DNA from 2 places in the Mesorhizobium sp. B2-3-6 genome. Region 1 is predicted to be linked to the other one. Evidence: predicted binding sites of a transcription regulator. Region 1 holds the regulator's gene; the other holds the start of a gene.
What was found. Region 1 encodes LexA, which represses DNA repair genes until DNA is damaged. Its sites were predicted from a motif close to TGTTCNNNNTGTGTTCNG; they were not measured.
Positions count from the first base shown of each region.

Region 2: a site for LexA is predicted at 4,801-4,818, ahead of FJ953_RS03395 (UvrD-helicase domain-containing protein). Genes of this name have one in related genera too.

Region 1 covers NZ_VFVW01000008.1:164,799-177,209, forward strand. The annotation lists gene FJ953_RS22830 (ComEC/Rec2 family competence protein) at 1-1,677, shown strand, start outside; gene lexA (transcriptional repressor LexA) at 1,671-2,414, opposite strand; gene FJ953_RS22840 (TetR/AcrR family transcriptional regulator C-terminal domain-containing protein) at 2,867-3,544, shown strand; gene kynU (kynureninase) at 3,541-4,788, shown strand; gene kynA (tryptophan 2,3-dioxygenase) at 4,852-5,688, opposite strand; gene FJ953_RS22855 (AMP-binding protein) at 5,685-7,310, opposite strand; gene FJ953_RS22860 (alpha/beta hydrolase) at 7,477-8,307, shown strand; gene glp (gephyrin-like molybdotransferase Glp) at 8,323-9,528, opposite strand; gene moaC (cyclic pyranopterin monophosphate synthase MoaC) at 9,528-10,028, opposite strand; gene trpC (indole-3-glycerol phosphate synthase TrpC) at 10,031-10,843, opposite strand; gene trpD (anthranilate phosphoribosyltransferase) at 10,848-11,858, opposite strand; gene FJ953_RS22885 (SurA N-terminal domain-containing protein) at 11,855-12,411, opposite strand, start outside.
Region 2 covers NZ_VFVW01000001.1:695,490-707,900, reverse strand. The annotation lists gene FJ953_RS03415 (EamA family transporter) at 1-596, shown strand, start outside; gene FJ953_RS03410 (dienelactone hydrolase family protein) at 605-1,504, opposite strand; gene FJ953_RS30370 (hypothetical protein) at 1,737-1,892, shown strand; gene FJ953_RS03405 (hypothetical protein) at 1,897-2,331, shown strand; gene FJ953_RS03400 (glucose/quinate/shikimate family membrane-bound PQQ-dependent dehydrogenase) at 2,361-4,676, opposite strand; gene FJ953_RS03395 (UvrD-helicase domain-containing protein) at 4,859-7,555, shown strand; gene FJ953_RS03390 (hypothetical protein) at 7,741-8,055, opposite strand; gene FJ953_RS03385 (trimethylamine methyltransferase family protein) at 8,179-9,732, opposite strand; gene FJ953_RS03380 (FAD-dependent oxidoreductase) at 9,745-12,156, opposite strand.

The DNA of each region.
Region 1 (12,411 bases):
GGCATAGGCGCCAGCGGCTTCTTTCTCGGCAACCCCAAAATCGTCTCAGCCGATGACAGGCCGCTGTGGGCCGCCCTTTCAGCCGCCATCGAGAGTGCTCGCGAAAGCATTGCCGACCATATCAGGGGCAGCATCGGCGGTGCCGAGGGCGAGATCGCCGCGGCGCTGATCGTGGGTGTGCGCGCCGGGATTCCCGACGAGATCAATGAAGCGATGCGACGCACCGGCATCTACCACATCATCTCAATTTCCGGGCTGCACATGGCGCTGGTCGCCGGCACGGTCATGGGTCTGCTGCGTGGCGGCTTCGCGCTGTTCCCGAATTTTTCCTCCCGCCGGCCGGTCAAGAAATACGCGGCCGCGGCGGCACTTTTCTCGATCGCCGCCTACCTCGTCATTTCGGGCGTCGTTGTCGCCGCCGAACGCAGCTTCATCATGCTGGCGGTGATGCTGATCGCCGTTCTGTGCGATCGGGCGGCACTCACCATGCGCAATCTGGCTATTTCGGCGATCGCCGTCATCGTGGTGTCGCCGCACGAGGTGGTAGGGCCGAGCTTCCAGATGTCGTTCGCCGCCACCGCGGCCCTGGTCGGCGGCTATGCCGGCTGGTCGGATCGCAAAGCCGACAAAGCGCGGACCCCGCCGCCGCAACGGACCTTGCCTGGCCTCCTGACGCGAAAATTGCTGCTGGCGACAGGTGGGCTGGCGATGACCTCGATTATCGCGGGAAGCGCCACGGCGCTTTTCGCCATCTGGCATTTCCAGCGCGTGTCGCCGCTCAGCCTGTTCGCCAATCTTGCCGTCATGCCGATCGTTTCGGTCGTGATGTTCCTTGCGGTTGCCAGTGCGCTGCTGATGCCGTTCGGGTTCGATGGACCATCCCTTTATCTGATGGGCAAGGGACTGACCGCGATGATCGCCATATCAGGATGGATCTCGCAACGCTCGCCGGTCGACGCGGTCGGGTTGATTTCGCAGCAATCCGTCCTTCTGGTGGCGATCGCCCTGGTCATCGCGACGATGGCCACGACATGGCTGCGGCTGGCGGCACTTCCCTTCGCGCTCGCCGGCCTGTTGACCGTCTCGGACACGCGCACGCCGGACGTGCTGATTTCGGAGGATGCCCGCCTGGTGGCACTGCCGATCGGCGGCGGTGAGCTCGCGATCAACCGGGCGCGCCCGAACGAATTCACCGTCGATAATTGGAAACGCGCGCTGAAGTCCGAAACCATCGTTGCGCCGGAACTGTTCGACAGCGGAGACCGACAGTTCGACATCTTCGATCCCGCGCAACTTCCGGCGGGAGCGCCTTTCTATTGCTTCACAGGCCTGTGCATGGCCCGGCATCCCTCGGGGGCGATCATCGCGCAGGTGGAGGATCGCAAGGACGCCTGGAGGGCCTGCTCCTATGCGGATCTGATCGTCATCAACGACCCCGCGGGCTACGATCCCTGCCACAATCCGCTGGTTCTCGTCATCACCAAGCGGCAGCTCGCTCGTAAGGGAAGTGCCGCCGTCTTCTTCGACCAGCAATCGGCGACGGCACCGGCACGGGTCAGCTTTGCCGTCGACAGGCCATATCGGCCTTGGCACGAACAGCGGAAATTCTCACGCGAGGCAAGGGGACTGCCGCCTTACCGTAAACCCGAAAAGCCCACCGCCGACCCCGCTCAGTAGCGCCTGATCAGGCCGACTAGCTTGCCTTGCACCTTGACCCTGTCCGGTCCGAAAATACGTGTTTCATAGGCCGGATTGGCAGCCTCGAGCGCAATCGAAGCACCCTTTCGGCGGAAGCGCTTCAGCGTTGCTTCCTCCTCGTCCACCAGGGCCACGATGATCTCGCCGGGACTTGCGGTGTCGGCATTGCGGATGATGACCGTGTCGCCGTCGAAAATGCCGGCCTCGATCATCGAATCGCCCTTGACCTCCAGCGCATAGTGTTCGCCGCCCATGATCATGTCAGGCGGCACTGAAATGGAATGCGTCTGATGCTGGATGGCGTCGATCGGCACACCCGCTGCGATGCGACCCATGACCGGGATCGACACCGCTGAAACCGCATCGTCGTCATTGCCGGCAGCGGGCAGACGCGAAGACGTCGCCGGCTTGATCTGCCGGCTAGGGCTGCTGCCCTGTCCGAGGCTGCCCTGGATGACGCTCGGGGAGAACTTCTTTGCCGCGTTAAGACCCGGCGCGATCGAGTCCGGCAGGCGCAGCACCTCCAGCGCGCGCGCCCGGTTGGGCAGGCGGCGAATGAAGCCGCGCTCCTCCAACGCCGTGATCAGCCGATGAATTCCCGACTTGGAGGCGAGGTCCAGCGCTTCCTTCATCTCGTCGAAGGACGGCGGAATGCCGCTTTCCTTCAGCCGTTCATGGATGAACATCAAGAGTTCATGTTGCTTGCGCGTGAGCATGGCGGCCCCCAAAGGCATTGCACGAAGGGTCTGGAACCAGAATCAGAAAACAAACCCAGAACAAACACTATCTGTTCCAGTTGTGTTCCGCAACCATTTAAAGTTTAATGAATTTGTTAAGGCGACGGAAACGAAATGCCCTCCCGCAGCCAGCATCCTGCCAGCGCGGTCCGTCGTCAATGCGCTCCCGGGCCCTTTGAAACTATTTTGGTTAATGGCCTGTGGCCCGACCGGTCCCCACTCTTGGCACAAGCCTGCAAGCTGGGTGACCGGCAGGTGCGGGGTGCGTTTGGGCGGATTAGAAACCCCTGCGGCTCGTGAACGAAACGAAACCAAAATGCCAACTTCCGCCGGAAAACGGCCAGACACCACCACTGGTCGCGACGGGCTGCGTTCGTTCGTTCGCTTGACGAAACCGTATAATAATGTACGGTTTTCGAAGAGGAACACCAATGACCACGCCGAAGCAGGCCGCGCGACGCGAACGGATAGAGGAGGCCGCCTATGCGGTGCTCCGGGAAGCCGGCTACAAGAGCGCCTCCCTGCTTGCTATCGCCAAGCGGGCATTGGCCTCGAACGAAACCCTCTACAACTGGTACGGCAACAAGCAGACCCTGTTTCGATCCTTGATCGAAGCCAATGCGGGAGAGGCAAGGAAGCTGCTGGAGGACGCCCTTCACCAGGCGCGCGATCCGCTCGAAACCCTGAACTTGCTCGGGCCAGTCCTGCTGACCCTCGTGACGGGCGACAAGGCGGTGGCGCTCAATCGCGCCGCGGCCGGCGACGTCAACGATACAGGCACGCTTGGCCAATCGATCGCGCAATTCGGCCGCAATACCATAATGCCGCTTGTTGGTGACCTGCTTCGAACCGCAAGTCGGGCCGGCCTGATCGCCTGTGACGATCCTGCCGAAGCCGCCGACATCTACATCAGTCTTTTGATCGGCGATCTCCAGGTTCGCCGGATCGTTGGGGTGCTCGAGGAATTGCCTCGGGCGGAAATCGAGCAAAGATCGAACCGGGCGTTCACCCTGTTCTTGCGCCTCTATGCGGCCAGCCCTTGCCCGGGCGGCAAAACAGCCGGCCCGTTTCCAGGGCGCTCTTCTCACCGAGGAACATCGCGACCATGAGCAAAATTCCCGATCTCGCAGCGATCGAGGCAATGGACACCGCGGATCCGCTGCGTGCCATGCGTGACCGCTTCACCTTGCCCCAGGGGGTGATCTATCTCGACGGCAATTCGCTGGGCGCCGCTTCGCCCGCCGTGTTCGGCGAGCTGCAGAAGGCCGCCACGCAGGAGTGGGCGCAGGATCTCATCCGCGCCTGGAACACCGCCGGCTGGTTCGACATGCCGGTCGAACTCGGCGACCAACTCGGGCGCCTGATCGGGGCCGCCGCCGGCCAGACGGTGGTCTGCGATACCACCTCGATCAACATCTACAAGGTGCTGCATGCGGCACTCGGGATGCGGCCGGACAGGTCAGTCATCGTCGCCGAGGGGGACAGCTTTCCGACCGATCTCTATATGGCCGAAGGCGTTGCCTCGACGCGGCCGGGCACGGTGCTGCGGCTCGAGGGTGTCGATGCGCCGACCATAGAAGAACTGATCGACGAGCGGGTCGCGGTCATCCTGGTCAACCACGTCAACTACAAATCCGGGCAGTTGCGCGACATGGCCGCGCTGACGCGGACGGCACATGATGCCGGCGCGCTGATCGTCTGGGATCTCTGCCATACCGCCGGCGCCTTGCCGGTCGAGCTCGACCGTTCGAACGCCGATTTCGCCGTCGGCTGCACCTACAAATATCTCAATGGAGGCCCAGGTGCCCCGGCCTTCATCTACGCGGCCGAGCGCCACCATGGCGATGTCCGCCAGCCGCTCAGCGGCTGGTGGGGCCATGCGCGGCCTTTCGCCTTCGAACAGGGTTTTGCTGCCGGCACAGGCATCCGCCGGTTTCTCTGCGGCACGCAGCCTGTGCTGTCGATGCGCGCGCTCAAAGGGGCCCTCGATGTCTGGAACGACGTCGACATGGCAGAGGTGCGCAGGAAGAGCATCGCATTGACCGATCTGTTCATCCAGCTCGTCGAGGCAAAATGCGGCGCCTACGGCCTCGAACTCGAAGGCCCGCGCGACGGCAATGAGCGCGGTAGCCAGGTGTCGTTCCTCCACCCGCATGGCTATCAGGTGATGCGGGCCTTGATCGAGCGCGGCGTGATCGGCGATTTCCGCGCGCCATCCACGATTCGCTTCGGCTTTACGCCGCTTTATGTCGGCTATGTCGATGTCTGGCAGGCTGTCGAGGTGCTGGAAGACATTTTGCGCACGGACGCGTGGCAGGAGGCGCGTTTCGCCGTCAAGGCGGCGGTGACTTAAGAGCCTGTCGCTCAGAAAAGCGCAGTGGGTTCGGGATAACGATATGCAGTCGGCAAAGCTACGTCAGAGCCGGGTGCGGACCTTCCACAGCTCCGGGAACAACTCCACCTCCAGCATCTTCTTCAGGTAGGACGCGCCCGATGTGCCGCCGGTGCCGCGCTTCATACCGATGATGCGCTCGACCGTGGTGACGTGGTTGAAGCGCCAACGGCGGAAATAATCCTCGAAATCGACCAGCTTCTCGGCGAGTTCGTAGAACATCCAGTAGCGCTGCGGGTCGCGGTAGATGATCTGCCAGGCGACAAGGACCTCTTCGTTCTCGGTCCGCGTTTCGCGCCAGTCCGTACGCCTTGCGTCGGCACCGATGTCGAAGCCGTTACGGGCGAGCAGCAGCAGCGCCTCGTCGTAGAGCGACGGTTGCGCCAGGATCGCCTCCAGTTTCTCGCTGAGGTCCGGCCGGTGCTTGTGCGGTCCGAGCATTGCGAGATTGCGGTTGCCGGCCATGAACTCGATGGCACGGTACTGCCACGACTGGAAGCCCGAGGACTGGCCAAGCGCGTCGCGGAACTCGGTGTATTCGCTGGGCGTCATCGTGCGCAGCACGTCCCAGGCATTGTTGAGCTGCTCGAAGATGCGGGCGACGCGCGAAAGCATCTTGAAGCTCGGTTCGAGACGGTCGGCGCGGATGGAGCGGATTGCGGCGCCGATTTCGTGCAGCGCGAGCTTCATCCAGAGTTCCGATGTCTGGTGCTGGATGATGAACAGCATCTCGTCATGGGCTGACGAAAGCGGCTCCTGCGCCTCGAGCACCTTTTCCAGATGCAGATAGTCGCTGTAGGACATGCGCTCCTTGAACGACATTTCCGCGCCCTCGGCGGACGGGTCGTAGGGCTTGCTCAATTGATCTTCTCCGCGCGCAGCCGGAAGCGCTGGATCTTGCCGGTCTGCGTCTTGGGCAAAGCGGCGATGAATTTTACCGAGCGCGGATATTTGTAGGGCGCGATCGTGGCCTTGACGTGATCCTGCAGACGCTTGACGGTCATTGCGTCTGGCGCCACGCCTTGCACGAGCACCACATGAGCCTCGACGATCTGGCCGCGCTCGGCATCCTCGGCGCCGACCACCGCGCATTCGGCGACATCGGCATGCGCCAGCAGCGCCGCTTCGACCTCTGGGCCGGCGATGTTGTAGCCGGCACTGACGATCATGTCGTCGGAGCGCGCTGCGAAGTGGAAAAAACCGTCCTCGTCCTGCCAGAACGTGTCGCCGGTGAGGTTCCACCCGTCGCGGACATAGTCGCTCTGCCTGGCATCGGCCATGTAGCGGCAGCCGGTCGGTCCCCGCACCGCGAGCCTGCCCGCGGTGCCGCGCGGCACTTCACGCATTTCGTCGTCGACGACGCGCGCCTGATAGCCGCCAACGGCCTTGCCGGTGGAGGCAGGCTTCATGTCATCGAAGCGGTTGGAGATGAAAATATGCAGCATTTCCGTGGCGCCGATGCCGTCAAGGATCGGCTTTCCGGTTTTCTCAGTCCATTCCTCGAACACCGGCGCCGGCAAGGTTTCGCCGGCCGAAACGGCGACGCGCAGCGACGATAAATCGGCCCCTTCGTCCATGGCCTTGAGCATTGCGCGATAGGCGGTGGGCGCGGTGAAGGAGATCGTCGCTTTGTAGGTTTCGATGATGTGGACCATGTTGGGCGGCGTTGCCTGTTCCAGCAGCGTCGCCGCGGCGCCGAAACGCAGCGGGAAGATGGCGAGCCCGCCAAGGCCAAAGGTGAAGGCCAGGGGCGGCGAGCCGACGAAGATGTCGTCAGGCGTCACCTGCAGGATCTCGCGGGCGTAGGCGTCGGCGATGATCAGGAGGTCGCGGTGAAAATGCATCGTCGCCTTCGGCACGCCTGTCGTGCCTGAGGTGAAGCCGAGCAGGGCGACGTCGTCACGCCCGGTCTGCACCGCGGTAAACGTCACGGGCTTGTCGAGGGCGGCGCGATCGAGTTCGGCGTCGTGGTTGGCGGTGCCGTCGAAGCCGATGACCTGCTTGAGGAACGCGCTGTCCTTGGCGCAGGCGGTCATCTCGTCCATCAGCCTGGTGTCGCACAGCGCTGTGGTGATTTCGGCCTTGTCGACGATCTTGGCGAGTTCGCCGGCGCGCAGCATCGGCATCGTGTTGACCACGACGGCGCCGACCTTGGTGGCGGCCAGCCAGCAGGCCACCATTGCGGGGTTGTTGGCCGAGCGGATCAGCACCCGGTTGCCTGGCTTGACGCCGTAATTCTCGACCAGCGCATGCGCCAGCCTGTTCGTCCAGTCGGATAATTCCTTGTAGGTGCGGCGGCGGCCGTTGCCGATCAGCGCGGTGTGGTCGCCCAACCCTTTCTCGACCAGCCTGTCGGTCAGTTCGACGCCGGCATTGAGCCGTTCGGGATAGTCGAAGCCGTCGAGCAGGAAGTCCGGCCATTGATCCGGCGGCGGCAGGTTATCGCGCGTGAACGTGTCGATATGCGCTGATGGCCCAAGCATTTTCGGCTGCCCCTGTCTGCCTCACGCCCATCGCTGAACAAAGCACAGGATCGCACCAGTCGAAATTTGTTTCAAGCCTAAAATGTTTTGCCTTGGAGCATTGACGTTGCCGCTGTCGATCGCCATTGCTAGCGGCTGAAACGATGCCGTCCGGGGGAGGGTGCCGATGCTCGAACATCGCATTGCCGATTGGGACAATGCCTACGCCAACGGCGCCAACATCGCCGGCAGCGATCGCTGGCCGGCCGCATGGGTCGAACCGGCGCAGGCATTTCGCGATGCGCTTGCGGCAAAGGGCAGGGCTCAGCTCGACATCGCCTATGGCGACAGGCCGCGCAACCGGCTCGATCTCTTCCTTCCCGCCGCCAAGCCCAAAGGGCTCGTCGTGTTCATCCATGGCGGCTACTGGCTGGAGTCCGACAAGGATAGCTGGTCGCATCTCGCCAAGGGCTCGGTTGACAGCGGCTTTGCCGTGGCGATGCCGTCCTATACGCTCTGCCCCGCCATACGCATCGCCGGCATCTCCCACGAGATCGGCGCGGCGATCGGCAAGGCGGCGGCGATGGTCGGGGGACCGCTTATGCTGACCGGGCATTCGGCCGGCGGCCATCTCGCCAGCCGCATGGCGACGACATCAACGCCCCTGGCGGCCGGCGTGGCAAGGCGCGTACGCCACGTCGTTTCGATTTCGGGCCTGCATGACCTGCGTCCGCTTATGCGCACCGGCATGAACGCGGCGCTGAAAATCGATGAAGCCGAGGCGCTGACGGAAAGCCCGGCGCTGCTGCGGCCCATGGATGGCGCTCGCGTCACGTGCTGGGCCGGAGGCGGCGAGCGGTCCGAGTTCTTGCGCCAGAACGCCTTGCTGGCCAATATCTGGACAGGGCTTGGTGCCGTCACGAGCGCGGTGGTCGAGCCGGACCGACATCATTACGACATTGTCGAAGGCCTGGCTGATCCGGTCCATCCGCTGACACGAACTTTGCTTGCGGAGTAGAAAAACGGCGAAACTTCACCTCAGCATTATAACGCTGCAGGCATTTCCTACAGCCGCGGCGGACGCAGACGGTTCGCGCACGATCAGTCCGTTGGCGTCGGCCAGTATCCTCAGCATCGAGGAATCCTGGATGCTGAAAGGGGTTGCCACCAGCATGCCGGCCTCTTGCCTGACCACCGCCCGCACATAGTCCTGGCGCAGATCATTGGCCTGCATGGCGGCGCCCAGCCTTGCCTGACGAATATCTTGCCGGAAATCGCGGCCGCCGAGGCGTGCCAGGAGCGGTTTCAGGAACAGTTGCGAGCAGACGAGGCTCGCCACCGGATTGCCGGGCAGGCCGATGCACCTGATGTCGCCGAGGCGGCCGAACATCAGCGGCTTGCCGGGACGCATGGCGATCTTCCAGAAACCGAGCGTCATGCCTTCGCCGGTCAGCACGTCATGGATCAGATCGTGGTCGCCGACCGAGGCGCCGCCAAGCGTGACGACGACATCAGCGCCGGCCGCGACCGCTTTCCTGACCAGCGCCGCGATGGCTTCCTCGCGATCAGCGGCAATGCCGAGATCAAGCGCATGCGCGCCGACCGATTGCGCGGCGGCGGCGACGCCATAGGCGTTTGACGAAATGATCTGGTCGGGGCCGAGTTCGCTGCCGGGCGGCAGCAGCTCGTCGCCGGTGGCGATGATGGCAACCAGCGGCCGCTTTACGACGCCCACCCGGGGATGGTTGGCCGAGGCGACAAGCGACAGTGCTGCCGGATCGAGCACGCGGCCTTTTTCCAGCAGGATGTCGCCCTCGGAGAAATCGAGCCCGAAGCGGCGGATGTTGCGCCCCTCGGCCGTCGGTTCGACCACCTCGATGCTGCCGCCGCCGAGGTCACGAACGTTTTCCTGGATGACGATGGTGTCTGCGCCTTGCGGCAGCGGAGCACCGGTGAAGATGCGCACGGCCTGCGCCTTGCCGACGGCGCCGTCAAAGCCGCGCCCGGCCGCCGCCACGCCCATCACCGAAAGCCGGGACGGCACGGACGCGACATCGACAGCGCGGACCGCGTATCCGTCCATGGCAGAGGCGTTGAAGGGCGGTTGGGTGCGCAACGCCACCACCGGTTCCGCGAGAACGCGATCCACGGCCTCGAGGAGCGAAACGCTTTCGCTCGCAAGCGGCGCAGCACCCTCCAGCAGGCGTTCGAGCGCTGCTGCGACCGGAAGCAGCGCCATCAGGCGACCGCCCCATCTTCGCCAGCGGCTTTGTAGTCGCCCGACTTGCCGCCGGTCTTTTCGACCAACCGGATGCCGGTGATGACCATGGCACGGTCGACCGCCTTGGCCATGTCGTAAATGGTCAGGCAGGCAACCGAAGCCGCGGTGAGCGCTTCCATCTCGACGCCGGTCTTGCCGGTGACGCGCGCCAGCGCAACGATCTTCAGTCCGGGCAGGGCAGGATCGGGCTCAATGTCGACGGAGACCTTGGTCAAGAGCAGCGGATGGCAGAGCGGGATCAGCTCATGCGTCTTCTTCGCTGCCATGATGCCGGCTATGCGCGCGGTGCCCAGCACATCGCCTTTCTTGGCATTGCCGGCCAGGATCATCTTCAGCGTCTCGGGCCGCATCGAGACGAAACCCTCGGCGACAGCGGTGCGCGTCGTTTCGTCCTTGCCGCCGACATCGACCATGTTGGCCTGGCCCTGCGGGCCGAGATGGGTGAGGGCGGCCGTCATCGTCAGACGGCCTCGGCCGCTGCCTTGCCGGTGAGCAGCGCGCGCGTTGCCGCGGTCACATCCTGCTGGCGCATCAAACTTTCGCCGACCAGGAAGGTGCCGATGTCACTCTTCTGCAATCTGAGGCAGTCGTCATGAGAGAAGATGCCGCTTTCGCTGACCAGCAAGTAACCGCCCGGAATCATCGCCCGCAGTCGTTCCGAGGTTTCGAGACGGGTCTCGAATGTCCGCAGATTACGGTTGTTGATGCCGATTAATTGCGACGACAGCTTCAGTGCGCGCTCCGTCTCGGCCTCGTCGTGGACCTCGATCAGCGCATCCATGCCGAGTTCGAATGCCGTCGCTTCAAGCTCGCTCGCCAAATGGTCATCGACGCTGGCCATGATGATCAGGATGGCGTCCGCCCCCCAGGCGCGAGCTTCATGGACCTGATAAGGATCGAACAGAAAATCCTTGCGCAGCGCGGGCAGGGTGACGGCGGCTCTTGCCTTGGTGAGAAATTCCGGCGCGCCTTGGAAAGACGGTGCGTCGGTCAGCACCGAAAGACAGGCGGCGCCGCCTTTTGCATAGGCCCGCGCGAGCGCTGGCGGATCGAAGTCGGCGCGGATCAAGCCCTTGGACGGGCTTGCCTTCTTGATCTCGGCGATCAGAGCGAAGCCGCCGGATCTGCGCTTCGCCTCAAGTGCTGTGAGAAAGCCGCGCGGCGCGTCAGTGTCTTTCGCCCGCGCCTTGATCTCGGCCAGCGGCACGCGCGCCTTGGCCGTCGCGATCTCGTCGCGCTTGTAGGCCTCGATCTTGCGCAGGATGTCCGACATCTGTCTAACCGTTCGAAATCTCGACCAGCCGGTCGAGCACCTGCAGCGCCCGGCCGCTGTCGATGGCTTGCACCGCCGTCGCCATGCCGTCGGCGAGCGTCGTCGCCTTGCCAGCCACCACCAAGCCGCCACCGGCGTTCATCAGCACGGTGTCGCGAAAAGCGCCCACGGCGCCACCCAGCATAGCGCGCAACGCCTCGGCGTTGTAGGCAGCGTCGCCGCCGCGCAGTTCTTCCTTGGTGTGACGGGCCAGGCCGACCGCTTCGGGCGTCAAGGTGAAGGTGCGGATCTCGTCGCCGACCAGTTCGGCGACATGCGTTTCGCCCGTGGTGGTGATCTCGTCGTAGCCGTCACCATGAACGACCCAGGCATGCTCGGTGCCCAGCGCCTTCAGCGTCTCGGCCACCGGTATGATCCATTCCGGCATGAACACGCCGACCATCTGCCGGCGCACGTCGGCCGGGTTGGAGAGCGGACCGAGCAAGTTGAAGATGGTCCTGGTGCCGAGCTCCACGCGGGTCGGGCCGACATGCTTCATCGCCGGGTGATGTGCCGGCGCGAACATGAATCCGACGCCAGCCTCGTGGATGCAGCGGCCGATGGCCTGCGGCGTGAGATCGATCTTGACGCCGAGCGCGGTCAGGACGTCGGCCGCACCGGTCAGCGAAGACAACCCGCGATTGCCATGCTTGGCGACCGGAACCCCGCTGGCGGCGATGACGAAAGCGGATGCCGTCGAGATGTTGACGGAGTGCGAATTGTCGCCGCCGGTGCCAACGATGTCGATGGCGCCGACAGGTGCGTCGACGCGAAGCATCTTGGCGCGCATGGTGGCGACGGCGCCCGAAATCTCGTCCACCGTCTCGCCGCGCACACGCAACGCCATCAGGAAGCCGCCGATCTGGCCGGGCGTAGCATCGCCCGACATGATGATGTCGAAGGCCTCGCGCGCCTCGTCGAAGGACAGGGCGGTGCCGGTCGCGACCTTGGCGATATGGGTTTTCAGCGCGCTCATCTTGTCGAGGCTTGGGCAACGGCAGCCTGGTCGACGCGGACGCCGTACTGCGTCTGCAACTGCGCCACCAACTGGTCGAGCAGATCGTCCGACATGCCGGCGGTGAAGGACTTGCGCGCGTCCTCGGGCACCGAACTGGCATCGGCCCCGGCGGGTTCGAACACCTCGGCGACCTTGAACAGGATTTGCGCGTCGCTGGTGGGAGAGGGGATCAGGCCGGTGCCGCCTTCGCCGACGCCGAACATCACCGCTGCACCTTCCTTGCCGAAATCGGCGTCGTCGGCTTCGCGCTTCAGGCCACGCTTGGTCTGCTTTTCCAGCTTGAGCTCGCCGGCAATGACGTCGAGCGTTGCGCCGGCCTTGAGCCGCTTTTCCAGCTCCTGCGCCTTGGCGGTCAGCCGCTTGGCCGTCTCGGCCGCGGTCCAGTCGGCAACGACCTTCTGGCGAACTTCGTCCAGCGTGCGGTCGCGGGCCGGCGTGATCGAAGCCACTTCATAGAAAATGAAGCCGTTATCGGCCGTGGTCAGCGCCTCGTTTTCAGTATTCGGTTCGG
Region 2 (12,411 bases), on a different contig from region 1:
TCTATCTGGCGCTCGACCGCCTGCCGATTTCGCTGGTGGCCGCGATCGAATTCGTCGGCACCATCGGCGTCGCGCTGGTCGGTCTCCGAAGCGCGCGCAATCTCGCTGCCCTTGCCGTCGCCGTGGCCGGCACCTTGCTGCTGATCGACGTCAAATGGTCCAGCGATCCTATCGGCCTGTTCTGGGCCTTCCTCAACGGCGCGCTGTTTGTGGGCTATATCGTGCTTGGCCACCGCGTCGCCGCTTCAGGCGCCGGCGGCGGCATTGCCGGGCTCGGCGCCGCGATGGCCGTGGCCTTCCTGGTCGTGCTGCCGATCGGCCTCACCGACGCGTTGCCCGCCTTTTTCTCCGCGCCGCTGCTGCTGGCGGCCATCGGCGTCGGCATCTGCTCCTCGGTCATCCCCTATATCTGCGACCAGCTCGCCATGGCGCGGCTGCCGCGGTCGAGCTTCGCGCTGATGCTGTCGCTGCTGCCAGTCACCGCGACGCTGATCGGCATTCTCGTGCTGCGCCAGATCCCCGGCATCAGCGACTGCATCGGTATTGCGCTGGTGGTGGCCGGCGTCGCCTTGCATAGGCCTGCGAGCACGCAGTAGATCCTCCGCTAAGCCAGTTTCTCCTTCAGGAAGGCGACGGTCCGGCCCCAGGCGAGATCAGCCGCCTTCTTGTCATAGCGCGCTGCCGAAGTGTCATTGTTGAAGGCGTGATTGGCGCCTTCATAGACATAGACCGTGTATTCGACATGCGCGGCATCGAGTTCCTTCTTGAAGGCGTCGATGCCGGCATTGGTCCGTTCGTCCAATCCGGCATAGTGCAGCAGCAGCGCCGCCTTTATCTTGGAAACGTCCGCGGCCTTCGGCTGCATGCCGTAATAGGCGACACTTGCCGCCAGATCAGGCGCGTTCACGGCGAGCATGTTGGCCGTGCCGCCGCCCCAGCAGAAACCGACGACACCGACCTTGCCGTTGCCGTCCTTGTCGGCCTTGAGGAAAGCCACCGTCGCGACGCCATTGGCGACGGTCTGCGCCGGATCCAGCTTGGTGAACATGTCGCGCGCCTTGTCCTCGTCGGCGGGCGTGCCGCCGAGTGGCGATAGGAAATCCGGAGCGAGCGCCACGAACCCCTCCAGCGCCACGCGCCGGGCGACGTCGCGTATATGCGGGTTGAGCCCCCTGTTTTCGTGGATGACGATGACGGTGCCGAGCTTGCCCGCCTGGTCCGCCGGCTTGACAAGATAGCCCTTCATCTCGCCGCCGGCGCCAGGATAGGCGATGTCCTGGCCTTTCACGCGGGGATCGTTCTCGGCGACGATGGCCGCCTGGGCGGAATTCGCCGCCAGCATCGGTGCGATCGCCGCGGCCGCCGCCCCTGACCCGGCAAGCCGGGTCAGCTGCTCCATGAAGCGGCGGCGATCGAGTGTCAGATGCGTGTATTCGTCATAGGCATCGATCATCGCCTGGGTGATCCCAGGCTTTGCGGGTCTAGTGGCGGCTGCTTTGGTCATGGCGCATTCCTCGGCTTCAAGCTTCAGTACCGGAGCTACATAGGAGCGCGGCTGGCCCGGTCCAGCCTGGATGGGCGCTGCGGCGAGCATTGCCCGCAGCCGGCAATGTCGGCGCCCACATCACATTTTGGTCATCGCCATGAATCCTGCAGGCACCTGCCACAACAATAAGGGAAACTGCGTGCTACCGATGCGCCGTGCCATCCCGTCCCGACCAGAAGGAGCGCCGCCGATGACCATGCCGATCCTCACCAGCGCGTTCGTCCTTGCCCTGGCCGCCGCTCAGGCATTACGCTTCAGGCTTGCGGACGCAGGCAGGCGGTCGATGATCGAGCTTCGCATCGGCCGGGACCACTGCACGGACCCGAAATTCCCAAATTTGAGGTGAGACCATGAACGTCCAGGATATCGTCAACACCGTCTCGCAAAAGGCGGGCCTCGACCAGGCAACGACCGAGAAAGTCGTCGGCACCATCTTCTCGGTGCTGGAGCACGAGGCGGAAGGCACCAAGGTTTCGGGTTTCTTCGCCAAGATTCCCGGCGCCGATGATCTCGCCCGCCAATACGACGTCATGGCCGCCGGCGCGGCCGGCGGTGGTGGCCTGCTGTCGTCGCTGCAAGGCGCGCTGGGCGGTGTTCTCGGCGAAAAGGCCGGCGCACTGATCAACGGCGTCGCCGCGCTCAAGGCTTCCGGCCTCGACATGGCGCAGATCAGGCAGGCCGGCGCCACGCTGATCCAGCAGGCCGAAGCCGCCGCCGGGCCTGATCTCACCAATGAAGTGCTCGGCTCGGTACCCAGCCTGAAGAGCCATCTCGGAATCAGTTAGGGCGCGATCCTGCGAGACCGCACCCGTTCCTACTTCGGCAGCGCATACGCCATCACGTAATCGCCGGGCTTGGTGCCGACCGAGCCATGGCCGCCGGCGACGATGACCACGAACTGGCGCCCGTCAGCCACCGTATAGGTCATCGGCGTCGATTGCCCGCCGGCTGGCAGGCGCGCCTGCCAGAGCTGCCTGCCTGAGGTCAGGTCGTAGGCGCGCAGGTAGTCGTCGACCGCGGCGCCGAGGAAAGCCACCCCGCCGGCGGTGATCATCGGCCCGCCAATGCCGGGCACGCCGACCTTCAGCGGCAAAGGCAGCGGCGTCATGTCGTAGACCGTGCCGTTCCTGTGCTTGTAAACGATCTGTCCGGTCCTGAGGTCGGCGCCGGCGACATAGCCCCATGGCGGCGCCTGGCACGGAATGCCGAGCGGCGACAGGAACGGTCCCATCACCACCGCATAAGGAGCGCCGTCATTTCGGTTCAGCCCCTGCTCGCTGCCCTTGGCGTCGCCTGGCGGCGGCACGTCCGCGCGGGGCACAAGCCTGGAGGTGAAGGCGAGATAGGTCGGCATGCCGAACAGCACCTGCCGGGCCGGATCGACCGCCACGCCGCCCCAGTTGAAGACGCCGAAATTGCCGGGATAGACCAGCGTGCCCTGCAGCGATGGCGGCGTGTAGCGGCCCTCATAGCGCAGCCTGTGCAACGCAATCCGGCACGCCAGCTGGTCGAACATGGTGATGCCCCACATGTCGGCATCGGTCAGCGGCGGCGGATTGAAGGAAAGGTCCGACACCGGCTGCGTGGGCGATGTGTGGTCGCCTTCGATGGCGCCGCCGGGCGCCGGCACTTCCTTGACCGGGATGACCGGCTCGCCGGTGCGCCGGTCGAGCACGTAGAGGTCGCCCTGCTTGGTCGGCCCGACCAGCGCCGGCACGACCGTTCCGTCGGTCTTGGTGATGTCGACAAGGCTCGGCTGCGCCGGCACATCCATGTCCCAAAGGTCATGATGCACGGTCTGGCGCACCCATTTCAATTGCCCCGTATTGAGGTCGAGCGCGGTGATCGAAGAGGAGAATTTCTCGACATTGGCGCTGCGGCCGGCGCCGAGCTGGTCCGGCGTCTGGTTGCCGAGCGGTATGTAGAGCAGGCCGAGTTTTTCGTCGGCACTCGGCGTCGACCACATGTTGGGCGAATTGGCGGTGTAGGTCTGGCCTGCCGCCAGGGGCGTGGTCTGGTCGGGATTGCCGGAATCCCAGTTCCAGATCAGCGCGCCCGTGGAGGCATCGAAGGCGCGGATGACGCCGGAGGGCTCCTGCGTGGAATAATTGTCGTTGACCGCGCCGCCGACGATGATCTTGTCGCCTGATATCAGCGGCGCCGATGTCGAATAGTAATAGCCGGACTTGGGATAAGGCATGCCGGTCAGAAGGTTCAGCGTACCGCCTTCGGCAAACGCCTGACAGACCTGACCGTTGGCGGCGTCGAGTGCGATCAGCCGCGCATCCGAAGTCGGCAGGTAGACACGCGCGGCGCAAGGCTGCCCGGCACCAATCTTGGCATCGGCGTAATAGGAGACGCCGCGGCAGGTCTGGTGCTGGCGGTCCTTGTCGAGCATGACCTGGGGATCGTAGCGCCACTTCTCCTTGCCAGTGGCGGCATCGATGGCGATGGCGAAATTGTGCGGCGTGCAGATGTAGAGCGTGTCGGCGATCTTCAGCGGCGTCACCTGATAGGTGGTCTCGCCGACGTCGTCGGGACCTTTCACATCGCCGGTGCGATAAGTCCAGGCCGGCTGCAGGTTGGCGACGTTCTCCGGCGTGATCTGGTCGAGCGGCGAATAGCGCTGGCCATAGGGCGTGCGGCCGTAGAAGTGCCATTCGCCGGCAGGTATGTCGCCGCCGAGATCGGCCGCCGGGGTCACCTTGTCGATGTCGAGATTGCCGGCAATATCCTTGGGATCGGTCGTCATTGAATAGCCGGCGACCGCCAGCGACGCCAACACGGCGAGAATGAGCGGCGCGCGGCCATCGGGACCAACAAGGCCCCGCCTCGCCCACGGCGTCAGCAGCCACAACGCGACGAGCACGATGATGCCGCCGCGCGGCCCGAGTTCCCACCAGTCGAAGCCGATTTCCCAGACCGCCCAGGCAAGCGTGCCCAGCACGATCGCGGCGTAGAGCCAGAGCGCGGTGGATCTGCGCCGGTAGAGCAGCCATGCTGCGATGAGGAAGGCGATGCCTGATATGATGTAGTACCAGCTACCTCCCAGTGAAGCCAACCAGATGCCGCCGGCGCCAAGCGCGAGGCCGATGAGGAGGAGAATGAGGGAGGTGATGGTGACAGCCAAGATGATACTCCTTCGACTGTTGCGCGCCTCGAGGCGGCCGTGGGCAACAGGATCCCCTCCCTGCCCTTTGCGCAGCTTTCCCTCACCCGCCCTGCCTGTCAAGCAGGCCGGAAACAATCAGGGGTGGAACAAAACGTAGACAGTTCTGGTCTTTCTCCGCCGAATCACTACATTCGGGGGCGATGTCCGGCTTTTCCGAAGACATGCCCTTTTTCGATGAACCCGATGCGCGGCCCACCGCCCCGTCGGGCATCGCCGCGCGCGCCATGGCTGCCCGCAGCGGCCACAACAACGCGCCCGACTATCTCAAGGGGTTGAACCCCGAGCAGCGGCTGGCGGTGGAAACCACCGAAGGTCCCGTTCTGGTGCTGGCCGGCGCCGGCACCGGCAAGACGCGCGTCTTGACCACCCGCATCGCCCACATCCTGGCGACCGGAAAAGCCTTTCCCTCGCAGATCCTGGCCGTGACCTTCACCAACAAGGCCGCACGCGAGATGAAGCAGCGCATAGGCATCCTGATCGGCGAAGGCAATGTCGAGGGCATGCCCTGGCTCGGTACCTTCCACTCGATCGGCGTCAAGCTCCTGCGCAGGCACGCCGAGCTTGCCGGGCTGAAATCCGACTTCACCATCCTCGACACCGACGACGTCGTGCGGCTGATCAAGCAATTGATCCAGGCCGAGGGCCTCGACGACAAGCGCTGGCCGGCCAAGCAGTTCGCGCAGATGATCGACGGCTGGAAGAACAAGGGGCAAGGCCCGGCTGATATCGCCGAGGGCGATGCGCGCAGTTTCGCCAACGGCAAGGGCCGCGAGCTCTACAAGGCCTATCAGGAGCGCCTGCAGACGCTGAACGCCTGCGATTTCGGCGATCTGCTCTGCCACCCTATCCGCATCTTCCGCGCCAATCCGGACGTGCTGAAGGAGTATCATAAGCGGTTCAGATACATTCTCGTCGACGAGTACCAGGACACCAACACCGCGCAATACATGTGGCTGCGGCTCCTGGCGCAGCGGCCAAATAGCGGGCGTAGCGCGACGTCTACGGATTTGCATTCGGCCGAAGGCCGCAAGCCCGACCGGGCGTCCGAGCCTTTGCGAAGCCCCTCCCGCGACGCCGAAGGCGCGCAGAAAAGAGGGGTCGGGCCCGCGCCGGCAGGCGCGGAACAGCCCGTGAGCGAAAACAAAGTAAACATCTGCTGCGTCGGCGACGACGACCAGTCGATCTATGGCTGGCGCGGCGCGGAGGTCGACAACATCCTGCGCTTCGACAAGGATTTTCCCGGCGCCACCATCATCCGGCTGGAGCGCAATTATCGTTCCACCGCGCATATCCTCGGCGCCGCTTCGCACCTCATCGCCCACAATGAAGGCCGCTTCGGCAAGACGCTGTTCACCGATCGCGACGATCCCGAGGATGGCAAGGTCAACGTCCACGCAGCCTGGGATTCCGAGGAGGAAGCGCGCGCTGTCGGCGAGACCATCGAGGCTTATCAGCGCCAGAAGCACAATCTCAACGACATGGCGATCCTGGTGCGGGCGTCCTTCCAGATGCGCGAGTTCGAGGACCGCTTCGTCACGCTCGGTCTCAACTACCGCGTCATTGGCGGCCCGCGCTTCTATGAGCGCATGGAGATCCGCGACGCGCTTGCCTTCTTCCGCGTCGTCGCGCAAGGCGCCGACGATCTCGCCTTCGAGCGCATCGTCAATGTGCCCAAGCGCGGCCTCGGCGAAACCACCATCCGTCAGATCCACGACACGGCCCGCGCGCTGCGTGTACCGATGCTGGAAGCCGCTGCCAAGCTCGCCGAGAGCGATGAATTGAAGCCCAAGCCGCGCGCCGCATTGCGCGAGGTCGCCGCCAATTTCGAACGCTGGCAGAAGGCGCTGGAAACCACGCCGCATACTGAGCTCGCCGAGACCATCCTGGAAGAGAGCGGCTACACCGACATGTGGAAGAACGACCGTTCGGTCGAGGCGCCCGGCCGGCTGGAAAACCTCAAGGAGCTGATCCGCTCCATGGAGGAGTATGAATCGCTGCGCTCCTTCCTCGAACATGTCGCTCTGGTCATGGATGCCGAGCAGAACGCCGAACTCGACGCCGTCAACATCATGACGCTGCATTCGGCCAAAGGCCTCGAGTTCGAGACCGTTTTTCTCCCGGGCTGGGAGGAAGGCCTGTTCCCGCACCAGCGCGCGCTGGACGAAGGCGGCCGTTCCGGCCTGGAGGAAGAGCGCCGGCTGGCCTATGTCGGCGTCACCCGTGCCAAGAAGAACCTGCACATCTGGTTCGTCTCCAACCGCCGCATCCACGGCCTGTGGCAATCGACGATTCCCTCCCGCTTCCTCGATGAACTGCCTGAAACCCATGTCGAAGTCGCCGAAAGCGGCAACTCCTATGGCGGCTACGGCAATTCCTATGGCGGCGGCTCGTTCGCTTCCGGCCGGGGCGGCCAGGGGGCAGGAAGACAGAACCCCTATGGCGCCTCGCGGTTCGACAATGTCGGCGCCGAAAAATCCGGCGCCTTCTCCAACAGCTACGCCACGCCGGGCTGGCAGCGGGCGCAGCAGAACCGCACCGAGGCGACCGATCGCAACTGGGGCTCGCGCTCCGGCCACCAGGTCGAGCGCATCGGCTATGGCGAGACCGACAGCGGCTACGGCGCCGGCCGCACCTCGATCAAGGGCCGCACCATCGACGGCGAACTGGTCGCCAAATCCGTCGCCGACACACCGTCCCCCTTCAACGTCGGCGACCGCGTCTTCCACCAGAAATTCGGCAACGGCAACATCGCGGCCATCGAGGGCAACAAGCTGACCATCGACTTCGACAAAGCCGGCCAGAAACGCGTGCTGGACGGATTTGTCGCGGCGGTGTGAGAAAAATGGACACTGGCTCGGGTAAGGAGCTGGCCGAAAAATCCTGAGGTTTTCTTGTGAAATCGAAGTAGATTTTGATGCTAATTATATTTGCGATTTCACAGCTAAAATTGATTGGAATCAATTCCAATAGCGTGGACGTCCGGAGTGAAAGGAACTTTCGGTAACCACCCGGGCCGGACCGCTCAATCCACCTTCTTCTCGCCCGCCTCGCCAGCCTTGACGATATCGCCGGTGGTGAACAGGATTTCCTTCAGTTCCGCGCGCCAGTCCTGCTTCCGACGCAGCAGGAATTCGAGGTCCATGCCGAAATGCTTGAACTCCTCGCCTTGCGCGTTCTTCATGATGGCGCGGGCCTGCGGGTCCTTCTCCACCGACATGCGCTGTTCATACCAGGAGATCGCTTCCGCTTCCTCGATCAGCGAGGTGATCATGCGGGCGAAGGTTCGCACCTCCTGCGACAATTCTTCGGGCGGTTCGTGGTACTGGTCGAAACCCATGTGGTCGTCCTCCCTCAATGGCTCGCAATGCGAGCAGGCACCGGCCGTGCCATGAATGCATGAGAGGTGCAGCAGGTTCCGGATCGCACCCACAATTCAGGACGATGAGAGGAATAAGCTATCTCACGAGACCGGCGCCGCCCCGCCCTGTTCGGTGCGGCGCGCGATGAATTCATCGAGCACAGCCGACGTGGCAATGGCCGTCGCCGGCGGCTCGAAATCGGCGAGGATGCGCTTCCAGATACCGGTGGCGCGTTCGGTTGCGGTCTTGGAACCGGCCTGCGTCCAGTTGCCGAAATTCGACCAGTCGGCCACCAGCGGCTCGTAGAAAGCGGTGCGGTAGCGCGCCATGGTGTGACCTGCCGAGAAGAAATGGCCGCCGGGCTGCACTTCGGCGATCGCCTCGAAGCCGATGGCATCGTCGTCGCCGGGCGTGGCGGCGCACAGTTCAGCCACCGTCTGCAACGCCTCGATGTCGGTGACCAGCTTTTCGAAGGAAACGCTCAGCCCCCCCTCCAGCCAGCCGGCGGCATGGATGCACACGGTGGCGCCTGCCAGCACCGAGCCCCACAGCGCAAACTGCGTCTCATGCGCCGCCTGCGCATCGGAGATGTTGGCCGCGCTGCCGCCGCCCGAACGCCACGGCAGGCCGGTGAAGCGCGCCAGTTGGCCGGCTCCGAGCGTCGCCTTGATATGCTCCGGCGTGCCGAAGGCCGGCGCGCCCGATTTCATGTCGACATTGGAGGAGAAGGAGCCGTAGACGACAGGAGCGCCCGGCCGCACGATCTGCGCCAGCGTCAACCCGGCCAGCGCCTCGGCATGCTGCAGCGTCAGCGCGCCGGCCACCGTGATCGGGGCCATCGCACCCGCCAGGCAGAAGGGTGTGATGATCAGGACCTGGCCCGCCCTGGCGAAGTCGATGATGCCTTGCGCCATCGGGATGTCGAGCTGGCGCGGCGAATTGGTGTTGATGACGGTGTAGCAATGGGCGCCCGAGCGGAACTCGTCCTCGGACAGCCCGCGCGCCAACCTGATCATGTCGAAACTATCGTCGACCTGCGGGGTGCCGCGCGCGAAGATGAAGGGAAGCTTGTCCGACAGGGTCAGTTGCGCCCGGTTGACGGCGTAGTGGCGAAAACGGTTGTCGATGTCCTGCGGCTCGACGCAAGGTCCCAGCATGTGCAGCACGTCGAAATGCTGCACCAGCTTGATGAACTCCTCGAAGGCCGCCAGTGTGCCTGGTCGGCGGCCGCGTTCGAGGTCAGTGACGTTCGGCGCGCCGCACCCGGCCAGGAAGGTCATCGACCCGAGTTCCAGCGTCAGATCGCGGGAGCGGTCACCGGCATGGGTCTGGATCGATTTTGGCGCCGAGGCCAGTGCAGCCGCCACCATGTCGCGGCCGATCCGCACCATGTCGGTTTCGGGGTCGATCAGGGCGCCGGCGCGAGCGAGCAGGTCGCGCGCCTGCGGCAGCAGAACCTTGATGCCCAGCTCTTCCAGCACGCGCAGCGCCGTGTCGTGGATCGAGGCGACGTGGTCGTCCGAAAAGATTGGCTGCGGCAGGAACGGGTTCTTCAGCGAGCGGTAATTGGGCCGGCGGCTGCTCTCGCTGCCGGCCTCGCCGATGCGTCCTCGCCGGCGCTCGCGCCTGCCTTCGCGTGCCGCGTCATCGATCATCCGGAAACCTCCTCATTGCCGCATCGCCTTGCCCAAGGGATCGTAGGGCGAAGCCGGAATGACACGCGCCGGCCGCTCGGTGCCGACAATGTGCACGCAAAGCGCCGTTCCTTCCTCGGCAAAATCGCCATCCACCAACGCTAGCGCGACGCTCTTGCCGATCGTGTAGCCAAAGCCGCCGGAGGTGACGAAGCCGACGCGCCGAGCGCCGTGCCAGACCGGCTCGAAGCCGCTGGCGTCCGCGTCGATGGCATCGACTTCCAGCGTCACGATCCGTCGTGCAACACCGGCCTTGCGTTCCTCCAGCGCCGCCTCGCGGCCAATGAAATCGCCCTTGTCGAAAGCAATGAAGCGGTCGAGCCCTGTCTGGCCGGGCGTGTAGCCTTGCGTGGATTCACGCGACCAGATGCCGAAGCTCTTTTCCAGCCGAAGCGCGTTGAGTGCGTAATAGCCAATCTCGGCGAGGCCGAGATCCTCGCCGGCGGCAAGCAGCGTTTCGCGCAATGTGGCATGCATGGTGGCCGGGCAGTTGATCTCGAAGCCGAGTTCGCCGGCGATGGAGAGGCGAGCCATCCTTGCCCGCACCATGCCAATGTCGAATTCGCCGCATGCCATGAATGGCAATGCTTTGGGGGAGATGTCCTGGTGCGTCGTGCGCTCGACGATCTTTCTGGCATTGGGGCCGGTGACCAGAAAGCCCGACATCGCATCTGAAATATCGGTGACGCAAACGCCTTCAGCCATATGCGCTTCGAACCAGCGCATGTGGAATTCGCGCAGATAGTAGGAGCCCATCAGCCAGTAGTCGCCATTGCCCCAGTTGAAGACGGTGAGATCGCCCTTCAGCCGCCCGTCCGGCCCGAGCATCGGCGCCAGCCTCGCCTGTCCCGCCTTCGGCAGCCTGCAGGCCAGCAGCCTGTCGAGCCAGGCCTCCGCGCCCGGTCCCGTGATCGCGTAGCGCGCATAGGCCGAGATATCGATGAGGCCGGCGGCGCGCCGGACTTGCAGCGCCTCGTCACCGACGATGTCGAAGGCGTTGGAGCGCCTGAGCGTCGTCTCCTCGCGGAATCCCATCGGCGCGAAATAGGCGGGGATTTCCAGCCCCCAGGAAGCCGTCCATTCGCAGCCCGCCGCACTCATGCCGTCATAGGCGCCGGGGCGTTTCAGCGGCCGGCCCGCAGGCAGCCGTTCGTTGGGAAAGGTCATGACGAAACGACGAGAATAAAACTGTCGCGTCGTCTGCCTGAGATATTCCCGGTTTGCGGCGAAGGCGCCGTAGCGGGCGATGTCCATGCCGAAAATGTCGGCCTGCGGCTCGCCGTAAATCATCCACTCGGCCAGCGACTTGCCGACGCCGCCGCCCTGGCTGAAGCCGGCCATGACGCCGCAGGCGACCCAGTAATTCTTCAGGCCGCGGACCGGCCCGACGATCGGATTGCCGTCCGGGGTGAAGGTGAAGGCGCCGTTGACCCATTTGCGGATGCCTGCCGTCGCCAGGCAAGGGAAGCGCTCATGCGCCTTGGCAAGTTCCGGGCCGATGCGGTCGATGTCTTCGGGGATGAGCTCGATGCCGTAATCCCACGGCGCGCCGTCCATGTTCCAGTGCTTCGGGTTCTGCTCGTAGACGCCGAGCAGCACGCCCTTGCGCTCCTGCCGCAGATAGGAAAAGCCGTCGAGATCGACGGCCAGGCCGATCTCCTTGTCGAGGGCAGCGACTTCCGGAATGTCCTCGGTGACGAAATAATGGTGCTCCATCGGCGTCACCGGCAGTTCAACCCCGGCCATGCGGCCGAGTTGCTTGGCCCACAACCCGCCGGCATTCACGACATGCTCGGCGGTGATGGTGCGTTGCTCTGTGACGACATCCCAATGGCCGTCGGCGCGCGCCTTCAGCTCGACCACGCGGTTGCGCAGGATCACGTCGGCGCCGCGCTTCTTGGCGGCACCGACATACGCATGCGTCGTGCCGTAAGGGTCGAGATGGCCCTCGTTGGAATCGTAGAGGCCGCCAAGCACGCCGGTGACGTCGACGATCGGGCAGATCGCCTTGATCTCGTCAGGCGTCACCAGCCGGGCGGTCTCGATGCCGACCGACTGGAATACCGCCCAGGCCGATTTCAGCCACTCCCAGCGCGCCGGATCGCTGGCGATGTTGACGCCGCCGGTCATGTGCAGGCCGACGTCCTGGCCGGATTCGGCCTCGATCTCTCGGTAAAGGTTGATGGTGTAATCCTGCAGCGCGGCGACATTGGGGTCGGCATTGAGCGCGTGGAACCCCGCCGCCGCATGCCAAGTCGACCCCGCCGTCAGTTCGGCGCGCTCGATCAGCGCCACATCCGACCAGCCGAACCGCGCCAGGTGATAGAGCACCGAAGCGCCCACCACTCCTCCCCCGATGACGACTGCGCGGTAGTGAGACTTCAAGGCTTCCCTCCCCGGACTGTCCGAAACCGGCACCATATACGTACTGTACATAAGTGTCTAGTACTGCGAACAGCTCCTGGACGCTGTCGAACCTGTGTTGGAACGATCGATTTTCCGGCGCGGCCGCACTTCCCCAGCAGCGTCGCGGCGGGCCGACGCGAATGCGTCACCAACTGTCATGCAAGCATCATGTTCGCGCCTTAGACCGCTTGCCGAGGGCACAAGCGGCCCTCCAGGGCGGCAGCCTCGCCGCCG